2 regions of the Pseudoalteromonas sp. SG43-6 genome follow, and region 1 is predicted to be linked to the other one. Evidence: riboswitches for the same ligand, from Rfam matches in the RefSeq annotation. Region 1 holds a riboswitch; the other holds the start of a gene.

Evidence for each region. Region 1 has a riboswitch for lysine ahead of lysC (lysine-sensitive aspartokinase 3). Riboswitches for the same ligand answer to the same signal wherever they lie in the genome.
Region 2: another riboswitch for lysine. It lies ahead of dapA (4-hydroxy-tetrahydrodipicolinate synthase); the one in region 1 lies ahead of lysC (lysine-sensitive aspartokinase 3).

What each region holds. Positions count from the first base shown of each region.
Region 1 covers NZ_JACJEZ010000036.1:4,676-12,174, forward strand. The annotation lists gene H5201_RS15145 (zinc-ribbon domain containing protein) at 293-772, opposite strand; gene H5201_RS15150 (biotin/lipoyl-containing protein) at 778-1,182, opposite strand; gene H5201_RS15155 (sodium-dependent transporter) at 1,320-2,642, opposite strand; gene H5201_RS15160 (4'-phosphopantetheinyl transferase superfamily protein) at 2,796-3,539, shown strand; gene lysC (lysine-sensitive aspartokinase 3) at 3,516-4,919, opposite strand; lysine riboswitch at 4,997-5,168, opposite strand; gene nhaD (sodium:proton antiporter NhaD) at 5,283-6,530, opposite strand; gene H5201_RS15175 (hypothetical protein) at 6,709-7,499, shown strand, end outside.
Region 2 covers NZ_JACJEZ010000009.1:104,161-111,659, forward strand. The annotation lists gene H5201_RS05995 (PLP-dependent decarboxylase) at 1-568, opposite strand, end outside; gene H5201_RS06000 (2,3,4,5-tetrahydropyridine-2,6-dicarboxylate N-succinyltransferase) at 568-1,308, opposite strand; gene dapA (4-hydroxy-tetrahydrodipicolinate synthase) at 1,324-2,208, opposite strand; lysine riboswitch at 2,341-2,534, opposite strand; gene H5201_RS06010 (DNA-3-methyladenine glycosylase I) at 2,725-3,426, shown strand; gene H5201_RS06015 (YdiU family protein) at 3,435-4,850, shown strand; gene H5201_RS06020 (OmpA family protein) at 5,314-6,378, shown strand; gene acnB (bifunctional aconitate hydratase 2/2-methylisocitrate dehydratase) at 6,655-7,499, shown strand, end outside.

The DNA.
Region 1 (7,499 bases):
GGCGTGTCTATCGTATCTAAGCTGTCCCTGCGTTACTCAGCGTTTATTATGTATCCATTAAACCTAATGTTTCACCATTAAGCAATTATATTTAGCCAACCCCCAATGACCGCTGATCGCTCAAAATCGACCTATAGAGTATTTACGTTAACTCATAATGGGGCAGAAACGAGTTACGCCTGAAGGTCTGATTTTGGCACATCTGTGACAGCCAGACTTGATTGAGTCCTATTTATCGGTTCTGACAAATCAAGTTAAGACGTAATCACATAGGTCTCTTAAGTACGTCTACTTACATTTTACGGATAGCATTTATTTTATTAATCTTCTTAATAACTCCTGACTCAAAAAGTTGCTGCGCGCTGGACTTGAGCAATTGAGTTTCCTCAAGCGTTATATGCTCTTTAATGATTAAGTTTGCATAGGTAATTTGCAGCCGGTTTATTGCACGGGTTTTCTTTCTGCATTCAAAGCACTTGATCGCATGTGCATCAATCCAAAACTTTAATTCTTCAAACCAATATTGCTGCTCTTTAGCAAAAAATATAAACGCTCTATGGCAATCTACACATTGCTCTTCTATATCAACATAGAGTTGCCTTGGATATAAACTGTCACATTGTTTTTCGATAACTGCGGGGATTGCCGTCTCAGGGAAGTAATGAACACTTGAATATCGCCAAAAGGCATTCTCGATTTCTTGCTTTGTATAACTATTACCAGAGAGGATTGGCTCGCTGCCATATCTTGGGTGGTTTACATAATTGGTCATCTTAGCTATTTACCCAGCACAAAAAGGATGGCTAAAGCGCCGACTGCTAGAGCAATAATTAAACTTTTATTTAGTTTACTCAACCAAGGAGAAACAATAACGTCATTTTCTGAGTCGTTTACTCGCGGTTGAGGCTGTTGAGCTGTTGGTCTTGCTGGCAGTTCGCTGTCTGCAAGCTGCTGCAAAGTCATTACAACCTGTTCAGGATTAACATGGTCGCCATTTGCAATCGTTATATTCTCAATAATGCCACTGCAGTCGGCCATTATTTCTAAAACAACTTTTTCAGTTTCAACATCAAATAACACATCACCGGCATAAACGAGTTGGCCTTCACTAACATAAAGTTTAGCGATATCCGCTGTGTTTATTGAGTCTGGAAGCGTGGGGACTTTAACATCTATGTTCATAATTCCTCCCTGGATATAATACCAATCGACTTAAATATTTAACCATTTATCTGTCGCTATAAATGGTCAGTAACTTAAAACGATTGGTACAACACTATATATTAACAATTAAAACTAAAAAACTGAAAGCTAAATTATCAACCAAACGCGACATTAGCGAACACGGCGGTCATCAGTATCGGACACACATAACGTATGTACTGAGCAAACCAATAACGCATGCCACTTGCAGCCTCATTTAATTGATTACCACGGCGCCACAACCACCCTACAGTGATAAAGTAAAATAAGCCCATAAGCGGTAATTGATACTGAGTCAGTACCATGATCACTAAACCAAATAGCCAATCAAAATTGAAAATAATCAACGATGACGCGGCTAAAACCGTTAAGCTCACTAAAAACGTCGCTTTTTTACGCTCTACTTGATGGTTTTCAACTAAAAAAGCCACTGGAATTTCAGTGGATGAAATAGTCGATGTGAGCGATGCAATCGACATAAGTACAAAAAACAGTAAACCAACCAATAAGCCAATTTCGCCCATAGTATTAAATAACTGCGGTAGAATTGCGAAAATTAGTTGCCCTTCTCCCACTAATTTTCCATCACTAAATACTTGCACGCCATTGTGCTGCGCCACGTAAATTGCAGGAATAATTAATAAACCCGCTAAAAAGGCAACCCCTGTATCAAGTAACGCTACCGACGCGGTTAACCGCGGCAAATTAGCATCAGGCTGCAAGTACGAGCCATAAATCATCATACAACCGACACCCAGTGACAGTGAAAAGAACGCCTGTCCCATTGCCGCAATAATTAAACCTGGGTCGAGTATTTGGCTAAAGTCTGGCACTAAATACGCAGCAAAGCCTTCACTTGCGCCATCAAGCGTGGCTATATAAGCAATTAGCACAACGAGTAACACCAATAGCATCGGCATTAACCGTCGCGACCATGTTTCTATGCCAGATTTAACACCTTTGAGAATAATACTCGCAGTGAGGATCAGCATCAGTGGTGTAAATACAAAATTACGCGCCATCGAATCCGTGTGTAAAAACGCACTGACGGTGGTAAATCCAAAAAAGCTAGCAATGGGTTCAAGGGCATAAGCAAGCATCCAACCTGCAACAATTGAGTAAAAGCTCAGCATCACAATCGCACCGGCTAAACCTAAATAACCAGCAGCAGCGCCTACTTGCGGTGCTTGCTCTTGCCATGCTTGTCTAAGTGCTTTAACCGGATTAGCTTGCGCTTTATGACCTAAGTACAACTCAGTGTATAAAGCTGGCAAGGCTAAAAAAAAGATAACTATAAAATAGACTAGTAAAAACGCGCCGCCGCCATGATTTGCCGCTTGCGTGGGAAATCCCCAAATATTACCTAATCCAACTGCAGCGCCAGAAGCTGCTAAAACAAAGCCAAGGCGGCTTTGAAAACCATCACGCAATTGTGCCATACATCTACAAATCTGTTATTATTTTTCATTATTGTGAATTAAACCATATTTAACTCTCACAGAGTAATAAATTTGCCTTGGCTTAATTAACCAGCGCACAACCGCACAAAATATAAACATGTTTGTTCTTTTATCACTTTAATTGTGGATTTTATGCCTGCATTATTTTTTCAACAGCAACTCGTTATCACCAAACACAGCGTGCAGCCGTTCAATGCGAAAACTATTTTATTATTTGATGCCCAGCAGTTAAATGTTGATGAATTCGATTTAAACGCACTATTAAGCCCATTTGAACTGACGGTGATCACCCGTAGAAAAAGTTACAAAGCCAAGCAAGAATATTTAGCCACTCGGCTACTGCTTAAGTATTTGGTAAAACAAACGATGCCACAATTTCGTGATCTAGCAAATAACCATATTAGCTCTGAATTTGACCAGCAAAGCAGTAAATTACTGCTACATATAACTGACAGTGACACTGTATTGCGTAGTTGTTTATCCCACTCTAATGGTTTTGTGGGTGCTGCATTAAATGTAGAACGAATTGAATTTGGTTTTGATATTGAAAAAATAAACCTGAAGCGCCCATTTGCAAAGCTCGCTAAGCATTTTTATCATCTTGATGAGGTAAATTTAATAACGCAAGATCAGCAAAGTGCAGAACGATTTTTTAGAATATGGACCTTAAAAGAAGCACTTGCCAAAGCCACCAGCCAACCAATTGCAAAATTACTCAGCCCCAATGTATTTACTGAACTTGAGCGAGCAAATTTAACAGCGCTGAGTTGTCAATATCATGAGTTTGATATCAGTGTGGTAAGTGACAAGAGCACTGACTGGCAGTGCTCTGTGGTAAATTCTACCGCCCAATTACGCGGCGTTTTGAACTTCTAATAAACGGCTGTGGATCGCTTGCACAACAAAGTCTGACTCGCTCTGCTCCACTAAAAAGCACAGGTTATGTTTACTTGCGCCATGACAAATTAAGCGAATATTAAAATCGCTTAATACATTCATTAAGTTAATTTCTTGCTGACGTAATTGAATTTGTGAACCAATTAATGCCACTAAGGTTAAGTTGTTCTCAACCGACACGTGGCAAAACTCCGCTAACTTATCAAGGCATTCTTGATCAAGCTCAGGACGCGAGGCATTTGGCGCATTATCTAAAGTAATTGCAACACTTATCTCTGAGGTAGTTACCAAATCAACCGAGATATTAAACTCACTTAAAATTGTAAACACGTGAGCTAAAAAGCCACTAGCCAAAAGCATTTCGGGGCTTTTTAAGGTTAACAATATTTGATTTTTACGCTGCGTGACAGCACGAATTCCGGGGATTTGTGATTTCTCACGTTCGATCCAGGTACCACCACGTTCAGGCTCACGGCTAGAACCAACAAACACACTAATATGGCTGCGGCTCGCAGGTAAGATAGTTGCCGGATGTAATACTTTCGCCCCAAAGGTAGCCATTTCGGCCGCTTCATCAAAACTTAAACGCGCAATCGGCGTAGCCTTAGCACATAAGCGCGGATCGGTGCTAAAAATGCCCACGACATCAGTCCAAATGTGCACGCTTTTAGCGTTTATGGCTTCGGCCAGTAATGCCGCACTGTAATCTGAACCACCACGACCAAGTGTGGTAGTTTGACCATGTGCGTCGCTGCCTATAAAGCCTTGAGTTACAATAACCTGTTCAGCTAATAACGGAATTAAATGCTCTTTTGCGGCCATTGCTGTTGCAGCTACATCTGGGGTTGCTTTAGAAAACTGGCTGTCGGTTTTTAATACCTGTCGCACATCAAAACGCACCGCATTTAAGCCATTTAAACGCAGTACCTGAGTAAATAAATAGGATGATAAACGCTCACCAAAGCTCAATAACTCATCATGTTGTTGCTTTGATTTTAGTGGTTCACTGGCAAGTGACTTAAAAGCTTTAATGGTTTCATCAAAGCCATGAGCTAAATCAGCATCCAATGACAGCTCATTTAAAATAGCTTCTTGAATAGCAATAACGCCAGCAATATTCTCATTGCGCTCTTCTGCTGATAAATCTTTTTTACATAAGGTCACAAGGTGATTAGTCACTCCTGCGCTGGCACTAACGGCCACTACTCGTACGTTGTTATCGGCTACAATAATTTCACTGCAACGGCTCATCGCTTCAAAGTTAGCCACACTGGTGCCACCGAACTTTGCGACTACGTAGTCTGATTTTTGATTTTGTGCTGACTGTTGCAAGTTAGTTGCAGCTAATTGGGTATTCATGTCGTCTCCTTTTGTGGCATTCATACCACGATAAAACAAGAAGAACTTGGCAAGGGGGTGCTCGATAAGAAAAGTCCACTGCCAGAAGCTCTCCACCTAATTGGTGACAGTTTTGAGGATTCAGCCCCATAAACCGAAAAACCACTGTGACGTCCAGTTGCTTTCCTCGGCGAGTACTTCCCTCCTTAATGATTACAGGCATACGTCGCCTAACATTAAGTACCTAAGTACCGCACCTCTTCTGAATGTTAGATTAATTACGTAAATTATTAGCAATTAAATAACAAAACCCGCTATTAAGCGGGCTTTGAAAGTTATCGTTTAGACGTCTAGCTGTCAAGTTGTTTTAAATAATAAAAGCAATTAAATAAAACTACCTGCTAAATACGATCCCATATAACCAATTGTATAAGCGATTAATAAATACACCGACATACGTAAATAACTCATAAAGGTAAGCGCTTTTACTTTACTCATAGCGATAATACCGGCAGCCGAGCCAATAATAAGCATGGACCCACCCACTCCAGTTGCATACGTAAACGACAACCATTGTTGTGGACTCATCACTATTTCAGCTTTAAGTAACGCAGCCGTTAGTGGTACGTTGTCAACCGCAGCTGATAATATACCCATTAAATAATTAGCGTATTGTGCTGGCATTAACTCGTAAAGATGAGTGAACTTACTGAGCATACCGACTTCTTTCAGAGCGCCTACAAGTAATAATACGCCAACGAAGAACAGTAAGGTGTCGTATTCTATTTCGCGAATATAATCGATGATTTTTTTATTCACATCTTTTTTGCGCATTAAAAATTGCGCTACTAAAAACATCAACGACAAACCAAATAAGAAAGTTAACAAAGGCGGCACATGATAAAGCACGCTTAACGTTAATGTCCCGACAATCGTTGATAAGAAAATCACTGCAATAGTGATATCTGTTTTCTCAATGCGACGGTCCTCTTGTTTGGTAAACTCAACTTGGCCGTTGAGTCCAAATGACAGCATAATGGCCAATAGCGCCACGCTAAATAACGCAGGCACAACCAACAATAGCAAGTGACCAATGGTAACTTTGTCATCAAGGAAAATCATCAAGGTAGTAACATCACCGGTAATTAACGACACTCCGCCCGAGTTCACACTAAAGATGATAAGCGTAGCGTATTTAATTAGCTTTTTCGGATCGAGTTTTAACGACATCACCACCGCAAGGGAAATTAATGTGGCTGTGATATTGTCTGAAATCGACGAAAATAAGAAGGAGAACCCGCCAATCAAAAACATCAGTTTGCGTTCGCTAATAGCACTGGGCATTATCTTATGCACAATATTTTGGATAAAACCTTTGGAGTTCAAATAGGCTACAAAGGTCATTGCAGCCATTAAAAACAACCAGAGTGTGGCAATCTCTAAAATATTGTGGTCAAGTTGATGTTGTACGTTTTCGGGGCTTTGCCCGTGAAGCGGCGAGATAAATAAGATAATCCAGCATAAAGTACCAAAGAAAAGCGTGGTTTTGGCCTTGTTTACATGGATAATATCCTCTATAACGATGAGCACGAATGCTAGCGTTATCAGGGTTAGGATAATTGCAGTTACCATGGTGTTTGAACAACCTTTATAAAAATGTAAAAATTGTATGTTATGAGCCGCAGGACGACACGGCGCGCAGTCTAGCACCAAAGAATGTGTAAAACTATTGTCAATTTGCTTTTCTACGACTAATCGCTGAGGCCTAACAAGCCGGCTTTACAAGATAAATTAGGATTTTTGGAGTTTTATGATCCCAGCTAAAAAGTTGCTAAATACCCTAACAGAGCACTGGGGAATGTTAGAGCTGCTATTTAAACGTTTTAAAATGGCTGATTTCAGCCTAAAAGACGTGCAAAATGCGATCAAACAAAAACAACCTACGTGGTCAAATGAGCGCATTTACAAAGAAACCAACCGCCTTTTAAACCAAGATATTATTATTCCCTTGGCTAAATCGTCACAACTTGAAATTAACCGTGCAATTGCAGATTTTGCCACTTTTTTATTGCAGGAAGAACATTTAGGCTTGGCGCAAGAAATTAGCGTGCTGGTTGAAGATTTAGCCCGTTTGGGTAACCGTTTAGACAATGCCGGTAGTATTGAAGACTACGACGAGATGCGCCGTTTTAGCCGTATTATGGATGATCGGGTGCGTAAAATAATGAAACTATTTGCCCACAACGAAAATGCCATTTTAAATATTGTAGAACAAGCAAAAGCTAATAATGCGGTGCAATCATTACAAAAGCGTTATCAAGCGGTAATTGAAGCGTTCGATGAATACATTGAACCAATGCTTGAAATGGTCGATATTCGTGGCGATTTTCATGCTTGTTTTAATACCATCGAAACACAAATCAGCACGCAAATCGAACATATTGAACGCAGCGGTAAAGCTTATCAAGATAAACGCATGCTTGAACGATTACGTACCCGAATTTTAGAAATGCATTTAGTTGGTCGCGAAAGCCTGCGTAAAAGTGCCGATATGCTAATGCCACTGCGTGAAGAGTTGCGCCGTAATAATATGATCACTCG
Region 2 (7,499 bases), on a different contig from region 1:
CCCACTGAAAAATATGCAGACCGTCAAAATTAAGCGCTGGGTAGTCGCTAGTATTTAGCGCTTGCCATTCATCGCAACCTAAACCAAATGGAGTAAGGCTATCGCCACCAAGTGGGTTTTTTTCCCCTTCAGGCCAGCGTAATTGCACTCGCAGTAATACCTGTAACTGACAGTTTTGTAAGCTTGCTTGCTCGTTAAGCCAGCGTACTTGATTAAGGCTTTCGGCAACAAAGGTACGTACGCCGCGCGCAATAAAGTGTTTAATTTGTTTTGGGCTTTTGGCAGGCCCTGTATTGAGCACGCGCTCGCTGTTAATACCTTGAGCAAGTACTTGCTCAAGTTCGCCCTTGCTTGCCACATCAAAGTTAAAACCCGCGTTATCTAAGCTTTGAATGACTTTAGATAATGGGTTAGCTTTTACGGCATACCACAGTTTTACCTCAGTTTGCGTCACTAACCGCGTTAAGTGTGCGTTTAATGTATCAAGGTCGTAAATAAAAAAGGGTGTATCAAGCGCAGTTGATAGCTCATCAATGGCGGTTTTAACTGGCGTGCTCAAAAAGCTCATTAACGTAAAACCTCTTCAAGCAGCAATGATGCATCACTTTGTTCATCACGGTATTTTACAATTAATGCACACGACATACTTAATCCTTGCTCGCGAGCCCAAGTATTAGAAGCTGGGCGAGAACCTGGAATAACAATCGCGTATTCAGGAATAGGCTCGCCTTTAGCCAGCTGGCGCTCATTAACACAGTCATAAACAGGAATAGTTGCTGATAAGCGTACACCTGGTGCGAGCACCGCGCCTTTTTTCACTACTACGCCTTCAACAATCACGCAACCTGCACCGATGAATGCATCGTCTTCTACCACCACCGGGCTTGCACCAATAGGTTCAAGTACACCGCCTAGTTGTACTGCAGCGCTTAAATGTACATTTTTACCTACTTGCGCACACGACCCCACTAACGCGTGGCTATCAACCATAGTGCCTTCGTCGATAAAGGCACCAATGTTTACATATGCTGGTGGCATAATAATCGTGCCCTTAGCAACGTGTGCGCCACGGCGAACGCTTGAGCCACCAGGTACCATACGCACTCCAGCATCGGCTGCAAAACCTTGTGGTGCTAAATTGTGTTTATCAACAAAGCCACCTGGAAATTCGGTATTAGTGCCATTTTTAAACGCTTCTAAAATACCTTGTTTTACTGCAACGTTAGCATGCCATTGGCCGTTGTCGTCTTGTGTTGCTGCGCGCACTGCGCCCGATTCTAAATTATTTAGTAGTTCTAACCAGCTCATTATAAAAACCTGTATTTAATGCCAAGATAAAATGGTGTTGTTTGCGTTGTTAATACAATCAGTTTGCGTTAACTCAAGATGCGTCAAAGGTGGGCGTAAGTACGGGCTGTTAATTCGCCCTTGTAAATGCATCAATACTTTGACGGGGATAGGGTTTGCGACAGCAAACAAGCTTTGAATGGCTTGTGACCAGTCGGCAAATAAATTGGGGTGTTGACCGCTGAGACTTCGTTTTACAAACTCATGGGTTTGCACAGGCCATGCATTAGCAGCCACAGAGACTAAACCTTTTGCGCCAGCCTGGGCAAAGTAAGGCATCAGTGCATCGTCACCGCTAAAAATAGCTAAATTAGGTGCGACTTTTCTAAAACCTTCAAATTTAGCAATGTCGCCACTGGCTTCTTTGAGTGCCCACAAGTTTTTATGGTCTTTCAAGTTGCTAATTACGGCCGATGGAATATCAACAGCACTGCGCCCTGGTACGTTATAAAGCATGCAAGGATGTTTACTGGTATTAAGTAAGCTTTCAAACCAATGTGTTTGGCCTACCACGCCGGGCTTAGCGTATAGGGGAGTGCCCAGTAAATAGCTATGAATGGGTAACTGATTACAGTATTCAACCCAGGCAATTTGTTGCTTTAGGTTTATACCGCCTACTGCAACCATCAGTGGTACTGTTGGCGTTAATTGGCACACGTGTTCAACAATCGCTTGTTGCTCTTTGAGTGTTAGTGCGAGGCCTTCGCCAGTGCTACCAAGTAATAAAATACCATTGTTAGTCACTTGCTGCTGTGCAACTAACTGATCAAGAGTGGCATAGTCGACTTCACCAGCGTCAGTAAATGGCGTGACGAGTGCCGTCCACAAAGGGTAGTCATTTAAATTGAAGTTATTGATCATCTCTCACGAACTTATAAGTGATTCGAGGAGTTAATAAGCTTTTATGATTGGAGCCACATTAACGTCGTTCGAACGAATAATTCGAAGAGCGAATGGGCTTAATATAATAGGGCGCTATGGCCTTATTACGCTAAGACCAGAAGCTCTCCACCAAATATTTTAACAGCCAAGCTGTTATTGGTGACAGTCGCTGGGATTCAACCCAGTCGCCCGAAGTAAAACTTCACAAAAAGTGTTACTTCTCGGCGTTAATTCCCCTCACGTATGATCACTGGAGTGTGTGCTCCTCACATACGTTACCTGAATAACGCACCTCTTCTAGCCCATGGTGCAAGTTTTATCGTTTAAAACTCACACCTTAAATAGGGGTAATACGAAAGATTAAAGCATTTTAGCCGTCTAGGTGTCAAGGCTGGATATTTTTAAGTTTATTTTTAGCTGCAATGTGCTCCTGACATTTTTTTACAACGTAAATAGCGTTACAGTAAGCGTAATAACAAGTAGTGGTAGTGAGTAATGGAAAAATTTCAAGATATATATCAACGAGCGGCACAGCGAAAAGGTAGCGAAGTAATGTTACAGCACTTACTTGTTGCCCCTCAAAATGCAAAGCAATTAACTGCTTTACCTGATGATGCATGGCTTGAAGAGTTTACCCGCAAAATTTTTCAAAGTGGTTTTTATTGGTCAGTGATCAACAATAAATGGCCAGGTTTTCGGGAAGTATTTTGGGATTTTAGTGTGGCTAAATTATTAATGATGCCGCCAGATATGCTTGAGCAAAAAGCCACCGATGAGCGAATCGTTCGTAACTTTAAAAAAGTGCAAACGATCCCAGAAAATGCGTATATGATCCATGAAGTGGCAAGTGAACATGGCAGTTTTAGTCAGTTTATTGCAGATTGGCCGAGCGACGATATTATTGGTTTGTGGGGGTATTTAAAAAAGCATGGGGCGCGTTTAGGTGGTAACACCGGCCCTTATGCATTGCGAACCTTAGGGAAAGACACTTTTTTATTATCGCGTGATGTAGAAAGTTATCTCCGTGCTCATAAGATAATTGATGGCGGTTTACAAACTAAAAAGTCACTTACCAGCGCTCAACATTTTTTTAATGAATTGCAGCAACAAAGCGGATTAAGCCTACAAGAGCTCAGTCTGTTAGTTGCATACAGCGTGGGCGATAATCGCGTTGGTATACAAACAACCCAAGCTTAAGGAATACTATGAAATTAGTTGCTCGTTACACCCAGATTGCTGATGATTTTGCTGTGGCTGATCAGCCAAGTGCTGTTATTGCTCCAAACTTACTGCTGTGGAACGATACGTTAGCTAGGCAGCTTAATATTGAGGTTGTCACATCAGAACGTGCGGTAATTTTTTCTGGTAATCTTAATAACAGCGATGTTGCTGCTGTGGCATTAGGTTACTCAGGGCATCAATTTGGACATTTTTCACCGCGTTTAGGTGATGGGCGAGCACATTTATTAGGGGCTGTCACTGATCAGCAGCAACAGCTTTGGGACATTCAACTCAAAGGTTCTGGTGCTACGCCATTTTCACGTGGAGGTGATGGCCGTTGTGCAATCGGTCCTGCGGTACGTGAATATATAATGAGTGAGGCAATGCACGGGCTTGGCATAGCGACGACACGTTGTTTGGCAGTTGTTGCCAGTGGTGAAACAGTTTACCGTCAACCACCACAACAAGGAGCCATTGTTACCCGCGTTGCTAGTAGTCATATACGTGTCGGTTCGTTTCAGTATTTAGCTGCGCAAGGTGACGAGACTGGTTTAAAAGCCTTAGCTGATTTAGCTATTGAGCGTCATTATCCTGAGATAAAGTCTACGGGCTCTGCGCGTTATTTGGCATTTTTAAGTGCGGTAATTGAAAAGCAAGTTAGCCTGATTGTTAGCTGGATGCGCGTTGGTTTTATTCATGGAGTAATGAATACTGATAATACGCTCGTCAGTGGTGAGACCATCGATTATGGCCCTTGTGCAATGATGAATCAGTTTGATTTTGATACTGTATTTAGTTCTATTGATCGCCAAGGTCGCTATGCTTTTGGCAATCAACCTAATATTGCTAATTGGAATTGTGCACGTTTAGCTGAAAGTTTAATTCCTTTAATTAGCGATGACGAAGAGCAGGCTGTTGAGCTATTAAGCCCATTAATAAATGGTTTTGCTGAGCAGTTTCATCAAGCCTTTACACAGATGTGGGCGAAAAAACTGGGCTTTGATGGTCATCAAGATGGCGATGCTGAATTAGTATCCGAGTTATTAACTTTACTGAAAACCCATCAGCTTGATTACACCAATACTTTTGACTCCTTAACAGAATCATTGCAAGGTCAGACTGCCATTCCGAGTGACTTGGCTGGTTGGTCTATTAAGTGGTTAGCCAGAACAAATACGCAAAGCTATCAGCTGATGCGCCAAGCCAACCCACGCTTGATCCCGCGTAATCATATTGTTGAAAGCATAATACAGCAGTATGAAAGTACTGGTGAAAGCAGCATGTTAGATGAATATTTAACGGCCTTGAGGTCGCCTTACCAATTGTTGGCAAGCCCTGCATTTTGGTACTCCCCGCCTGTTGATGGGGATACTAATTACCAAACATTCTGCGGAACATAATAACGCAGTGCTGATTGTTAGGCGTATTGTTCGTAAATTGAGCGACGATTAATGAATTGATGTGACTTATACATCCAGATCTTTAGTTAAAAGCTGTTATTTATTAATAATTATAAGAAATAAATATGCTTAACTACTTGTTGATTTAAAATTAACCAATATAATGCACTCATTAGCTTAAGCATTTAAATTATTAAAGCCAAAGATATTAGAAACGTTGTGGCTGAAATTGCAGTGATAGCAATTACAATGCTGACAATCGATAGATGTGCAAGTTAGGTAAAGTTTTTTATCTGAACTATAATGTAGGGCGCTTTATTTTAATAAATAGTTAAATTGCAAAATATGCATTTAAATATTTTCGTTAAGTAATGATTAACTAAAGATACGGTACTCTATGGTTAAACTTATTGAGCTAGGGTCTCTTAGCTACAATTTTAATTGTGAAAATGGGAAGGAAACAATGAAATTAAAATCACTTACTATTGCTTTAGCACTAGCTGCAACTAGCGCTTCAAGTTTCGCTGCTGAAAAAGAAGGTTTCTTTATCGGTGCTTTTGGCGATTATTACGATGCTTCATGGGAAAATGTCCGTGGAAGCGCAGGTACCAACGTTGATGATTCAACTGGTTGGGGTGCAGAAATTGGTTATCGTTTTAACGATTACTGGAGTGCACGTCTAGAATATGCTGATATGGATTTTGACATTTCAAATGCAAATCCTGCCATGAACGCAACAAGCATGGACGGCGACCGTTTAGGTATTGATGGTCTTTATCACATCAACGGCGGCCCTTTCTATGGTATTTTCGGTCTTAAAAAAATCGATATTACAGAAAACCTAACTTTTGCTAATGTGGGTGCTGGTTACCAACATTACTTCACTGATAATTTTGCATTTAATGCTGAAACATCTATTTACCAAGGCCTTGACCGTGGTTACACAGATGTAGGTGCTAAACTTGGTCTTAGCTATTTATTTGGCAAGCAAAGTTCAGCTGCTGAGCCAGTTAAAGCTGCTCCAGCTCCAGCTACAGTAGTACCTGTAGCAGTTGCCCCGGTAGATAGCGATGGTGATAACATCCCTGATGCAGATGACCAATGTGCAAACACACCAATGACAGATGCTGTTGATGGTACAGGTTGTACTTTATATGAAGACCGTGAAGTAACTAAAAGCTTGTTAGTAACATTCCCTAACAACGCCTCAAAAGTTGCTGGTAAATATGACAGCGGTATTGACCAAGTTGCTAGCTTCTTAAAAGAGCATACAGACACAACAGTATTACTTGAAGGTCATTCTTCAGCTGTTGGTAAAGCTGAGTATAACAAGTGGTTATCGAAAAAGCGTGCTGATGCAGTTGCTGCTAAGCTAATTGCTGATGGCATTGCTGAAGATCGTATTACTACTGTTGGTCTAGGCGAAGAGCGTCTTAAAAATACAGACAACACACCTGCTGCACACGCGGAAAACCGTCGTGTAGAAGCACACCTTAAGTCAATTGAGCGCGTGAAAGTTAAGCGTTAATAGCATTTGATTTATTAAAAACCCAGCAAGATGCTGGGTTTTTTTATGCCTAAAAAATAGCAATAATTCGCAGTTAATTAACATTCATGTGAATGGTTTTTTCCTAATTGGTTATTCACAGTATTTATAATGAGTATAGAATTTTGCTTGATTGCACGGATTTTCATCTATATTTAAAAGCTTTATAATTAATCGTCAGAATACTATAAGTATTGAGTAATTTTTCGCGAGAATGTGTATTACTGAATACTTTCACGTCACCAAGAGGGCAATATTGTGCTAGAAGATTATCGTAAACACGTAGAAGAACGTGCCGCGTTAGGTATCGTACCAGCGCCATTGGATGCTCAGCAAACGGCTGATCTTATCGAGCTAGTTAAAACACCACCTGCAGGTGAAGAAGAGTTTATTTTAGACTTATTAGTAAATCGCGTGCCGCCAGGTGTGGATGACGCAGCTTACATCAAAGCTGGCTTTTTAGCCGCAGTTGCTAAAGGTGAGGCAACTTCACCACTAATTTCAAAAGAAAAAGCAGCTGAACTATTAGGCACAATGCTTGGCGGTTACAACATCGCCCCCATGATTGAGCTACTTGACGAAGAAGCGCTTGCGCCAATCGTTGTTAAAGGTCTTGCAAATACGTTATTAATGTTTGATGCATTTTATGACGTTGAAGAAAAAGCAAAAGCGGGTAATGAATACGCTAAGCAAATTATTGAATCTTGGGCTGCTGCAGAATGGTTTACCAATAAACCTGCGGTTGCTGAAAAAATCTCAGTTACGGTATTCAAAGTAACAGGCGAAACAAATACTGATGATTTATCACCAGCGCCAGACGCCTGGTCACGTCCTGATATTCCATTGCATGCTTTAGCAATGCTAAAAATTGAACGTGACGGTATTACACCTGATAAAGCTGGTGAAGTTGGTCCAATTACACAACTTGAAGAACTAAAAACGAAAGGCTTACCACTTGCCTACGTAGGTGATGTTGTTGGTACTGGCTCTTCTCGTAAGTCAGCAACTAACTCTGTACTTTGGTTTATGGGCGATGATATCCCGTTTGTACCAAACAAGCGTGTTGGCGGTGTATGTTTAGGTAATAAAATTGCGCCAATCTT